Regions from separate parts of the Shouchella phoenicis genome, predicted to be linked through region 1. Evidence: riboswitches for the same ligand, from Rfam matches in the RefSeq annotation. Region 1 holds a riboswitch; the other holds the start of a gene.
What was found. A riboswitch is a leader RNA that binds a small molecule or an ion and turns the genes downstream of it on or off. The one in region 1 is predicted to bind FMN.
Positions count from the first base shown of each region.

Region 2: it holds a riboswitch for FMN, as region 1 does, so the genes downstream of both, ABC361_RS15340 (DMT family transporter) here and ribE (riboflavin synthase) in region 1, are expected to answer to the same signal.

Region 1 is NZ_JBDFMQ010000001.1:2,023,946-2,026,420, reverse strand. Features, by position in the region: gene ABC361_RS10910 (enoyl-CoA hydratase/isomerase family protein) at 1-539, opposite strand, end outside; FMN riboswitch at 895-1,033, shown strand; gene ribE (riboflavin synthase) at 1,156-1,803, shown strand; gene ABC361_RS10900 (bifunctional 3,4-dihydroxy-2-butanone-4-phosphate synthase/GTP cyclohydrolase II) at 1,819-2,475, shown strand, end outside.
Region 2 is NZ_JBDFMQ010000001.1:2,855,655-2,858,129, reverse strand. Features, by position in the region: gene ABC361_RS15345 (hypothetical protein) at 1-153, shown strand, start outside; gene ABC361_RS15340 (DMT family transporter) at 243-1,229, opposite strand; FMN riboswitch at 1,341-1,463, opposite strand; gene uvrB (excinuclease ABC subunit UvrB) at 1,740-2,475, shown strand, end outside.

The sequences.
Region 1 (2,475 bases):
ATTGAAATGGCATCAGAGCCAGTTAAAATTGATCCTGTTAAGGCAGCGTAACGACCTGTATAATCAGGTGTTTGGCTCAGGAAGTAGCATGCACCGACATCGGGGAAGAAACTTATATTTACTTCAGGCATCGCCCATTTTGTTCGTTCGGTTACAATGCGGTGACTCGCCCCATAAGACAAACCAACGCCACCGCCCATAACAATACCGTCCATAAGAACAACGATTGGCTTGGTATAGGTAGAAATGAACAGATCGAGTTCATACTCCAGTTTAAAAAATTCATTTGCTTGATCAAATGCCTTTTTATCTTCTTTTGCTTGATAAAGTGCTTTAATATCTCCTCCAGCACAGAACGCTTTTTCTCCAGTACTTTCTAATAGTACTAGTTTTACCGCCTCATCTTGATCCCATTGTTTTAGCTGCTCGAATAATGAAGCAACCATCTCAAATGTTAAGGAGTGCAATGCTTTTTCTCTTGAAAGCGTAACAATGCCAACACCATTCTCGGTTTTAGAAAACACGATATGTTCAGTCATTTTTCTGTGCTCACCTCGCATGAATGAAATCGTTTACTTCTTTATTTTGACGTATTTCTTCAAGAAAAGCAATAAAAGCGAGAAAAGAGTAAAGAATGTCCTGATTTACACAGTTTACTAGAGGCATATGTCTTGCAATTTTAAATTGACGATGCTATTATCATGACAAGTTCGAACATTCTTGTTCCTGGTCTGAATGATCAAAACTGGTAGGGTTTTGGCAGGGAAATCTAATAAAAACGGAAGTCTATGACAGAAAGATACACTCTGAAACGAAAGAAAAAATCGCGGAAACAGTTGAAAAATCAACGTTTATGCGACCGTGACGAACAATTGTAACAACACTAACTTAATATCTTAACTTCGGGGCAGGGTGGAATTCCCTACCGGCGGTGATAAGGCTTAGCCTTTTAGTCCGTGACCCGTATGCAAATACGGTGGATCTGGTGTAACTCCAGAGCCGACAGTGAAAGTCTGGATGGGAGAAGTTTATTGTAAAACATGAGGAATGTGATGTTTATTTGCGTATGGTTTTTTCTAATGCGTAAAGGCATGATGTTATTTAATGAACCCCTGAAGAACGCTTCAGGGGTTTTTTGTATGTAGGAGGGCTAAGATGTTTACGGGAATTATTGAGGAAAAAGGTACGGTAACAGAAATAAAAAAACAGGATCAAGCGATGCAAATTGTCGTCAGAGGGAATAAGGTTCTATCTGATGTTGCGTTAGGGGATAGTATAGCTGTTAACGGCGTTTGCTTAACGGTTACAGCATTTACGGATCACACTTTTTCTGTTGATGTTATGCCAGAGACCTTTCAAGCAACGACATTAAACCAGTTAAAGACACATTCTGCTGTGAATTTAGAACGGGCGATGTCGCCGATGTCACGGTTCGGTGGTCATATTGTTTCCGGCCACGTTGACGGGAAGGGAACCATTGTTTCGAGACGACGTGTTGAAAACGCCGTTTATTTTGATATTCGGGTACAGCCTGAACGAACAAAGTACATTGTTCAAAAAGGCTCTGTTGCTGTAGACGGCATTAGCCTAACGGTATTTTCAGTTAAAGATAATCAATTAACCATTTCCATTATTCCACACACGCTAGATGAGACGATTATCGGTAGCAAACAAGTCGGTGATGAAGTGAACATTGAATGTGATGTCATCGGAAAGTATGTTGAACGATTATTAACAGCTAACGATACGTCGACACCAAAAGGAAATTTAACAGAAGTCTTACAAGAAAACGGGTATTTGTAGAGAGGGGATGGCTCCGTGTTTGACTCAATAGAAAATGCGCTTGCTGCTTTAAAGGCAGGAGGAATGATTATTGTTTGTGATGACGAAGATCGTGAAAATGAAGGTGACTTCTTAGCCCTGGGAGAAAAAACGACGGCACAGACAATTAATTTCATGGCTACTCATGGAAGAGGCCTTATTTGTACACCAATTACCAAAGAAAAAGCACAAAGCCTTCAGCTTAATCAGATGGTGACACACAATACAGATTCTCATGAAACAGCCTTTACTGTAAGCATTGACCATATGAACACGACAACTGGAATTTCTGCTCAAGAGCGTGCAGACACGGTTCAAGGACTAGTCTCTAAAGATGCGGTAGCAAGTGATTTTAAACGTCCTGGACATATTTTTCCACTTGTAGCAAAAGATGGCGGTGTTTTAAGACGAACCGGGCATACGGAGGCGGCAATTGACTTCGCCACATTATGTGGGGCGGATCCTGTAGGTGTTATTTGCGAAATTATGAATGAAGACGGGACAATGGCACGGGTACCGGAATTACGTGAGATCGCAAATGAACATGATTTACCAATGGTGACGATTAAAGATTTAATTGCGTATCGCCGTAAAACAGAATCGGTCATTCATCGTGAAGCGGAGATTCAATTACCAACGGAATTTGGGGATTTT
Region 2 (2,475 bases), 830 kb from region 1:
CTTCAGAAGAATTCAGTTTACTGTAAAATTGAGGTAAAAGATCAATATGGAGAGAAGCGCTTCGTGCAAGGCCCACTCTATAATGGCGAGCACTATCAATTAGGTGTCTTACTTGTGCGAAAGCAAGAGAAATTGAGTAACTCTATTATTTGAATCAACTAAAATAACCTCATAAAAAGACGACTAATCCTATACTGGATCAGTCGTCTTTTTTGTCGTAATGCGTGCAAGGCAGAGCTTATTTAAGGTGTATCTTCAGACGTTCGTAACGCTGCTTTTTGCCTCTTCTTTAAAGGCGGGAGCTGGGAAATTGTATCTTGTTGCTTAGAAATGCGATATAAAACAAACCAGATAAGAGCAAAGCCAACTAATTGAGCAATCGTGACCGTTTCTTCAAGAGTAATCCATGATACGAGTACACCCGTCATTGGAAAACTCAATTCCGCAATCGTTGCCACGGAAGCTTTAACGGACTGAAGACCTCGGTAGTATAGAAGCATTGATACAAGTCCTGGCAATAAAGCAGATGCGAGAATGTTAAGTCCGATGAAGGTTAAAGCAACAGCTGACTCAGGTGTTGTCCACATGTCAGGCGATACTGTAATCAACACACCAAGCAAAGGCAATGCAAGTAAGAAGCGAAGCGCCGTCACCGTCTCGTGACGACATTTTTGGAGAAGGATACGCCCCATTACGGTTGAACCTCCCCAAAGCGCGGCTGCACCAATCGCATACAAGCTGCCTAGCTGAAGGATATCACCTGGATTATTAATCGGAAAATAAAACCCAAACGTTAATAAATAGGTACCAACTAGTGCAATTGGTACGTATAGACCAAAACGTTGTGGAAGCTTCTCTTTTAATAGAAAATGTGCCAGGGTAATCGCAAAAAGTGGTTGCAACTTTTGTAATAAGAGAACAGAATTAATTTCGCCACCGGATGAAGCAATTGTTAAGCCTTGAGTAAATAAGAGCGTTGCAATGGCAGAGCCACCCCACGAAATAAACAAGAGTGCGCCTAAATCTTTAAAGCGCAGTTTTTTAATGTCGCTTCGGAATTTATATAAAATGGGTATAGCGATTAAAGCTAAGATAATGTGTTCGACAAATACAATTTGTAGAGAAGTCATTGTATCGAGTAATAAGATTCGAAACAATGGATTAATCCCCCAAAAGGCGGCACCAATGACAATAAACCAAAATGTTTTATTCGTACGTTGTTCGTTCACAGCTGTGAGCTCCTTTTCAGTGAAAAGGTCTTCTGTAAAAATCAAAAAAAGCCCTGGACAAAAATGTTCAGGGCTGACGAAATAAACATAGCAAACGCTACATTCTTTCAATTTGATCTTCTCCCATCCGGACTTTACCGTCGGCTTTGGAATTTCACCAAATCAGTCCACAAAATGATGTGGAGTCGCGGGCTTTACCGCCGGTCAGGAATTTCACCTGCCCCGAAGACACCTATTCAAATGTAATAATCATTATTGTTATCATACTGGATTATCAGCTATTCGTCCATAGATATGTTCGTTAACAATAAATGGTTACGCACGTGCGTTCGTAAAAACTGGTGTCGGGAATGAGACATGTGATATAATTAAGCGAACGTGTGTTTAGAGAAGGTTAGCATGTATTGTTTTAACGGACGGAAAATGGGAATAACAGTAGGATAATGTTCTTTTGCGAAGGAGGGGTGAGTGTATTAACTGACGAACATCCAGTTAATCGCTCTATTAAAGATGGATCAAACGTTCCAATTAGTATCAGACTATTCGCCTCAAGGCGACCAACCAAATGCAATTGAAAAAATTGTGCGTGCGATTGAAAACGGTGACCGGCATCAAACGTTACTTGGAGCAACAGGGACCGGTAAGACGTTTACAATGTCAAATGTGATTCAAGCAGTGAATAAGCCGACATTAATTATGGCACACAATAAAACCCTTGCCGGACAGCTGTACAGCGAGTTTAAACAATTTTTTCCGAATAATGCTGTTGAATATTTTGTTAGCTATTATGATTATTATCAACCAGAGGCGTATGTGCCGTCTTCTGATACCTTTATTGAAAAAGATGCAAGCATTAACGATGAAATTGATAAATTACGTCACTCGGCTACAAGTTCCTTATTTGAAAGACGAGATGTGATTATCGTAGCTAGTGTGTCGTGTATATATGGTTTAGGTAATCCAGAAGAGTACCGAGACCTTGTTTTATCTATACGTACAGGAATGGAAATGGATCGAAATGAGTTGTTACGCAGGCTTGTAGACATCCAGTATGATCGAAACGATTTAAACTTCATCCGCGGAACATTTCGTGTAAGAGGCGATGTTGTGGAAATTTTCCCAGCTTCTCGCGACGAGCAATGTATCCGGGTTGAGTTTTTTGGTGATGAAATTGACCGCATGACTGAAGTAGACGCATTAACCGGTGAAATAAAAGGCGAACGCAACCACGTGTCTATTTTTCCGG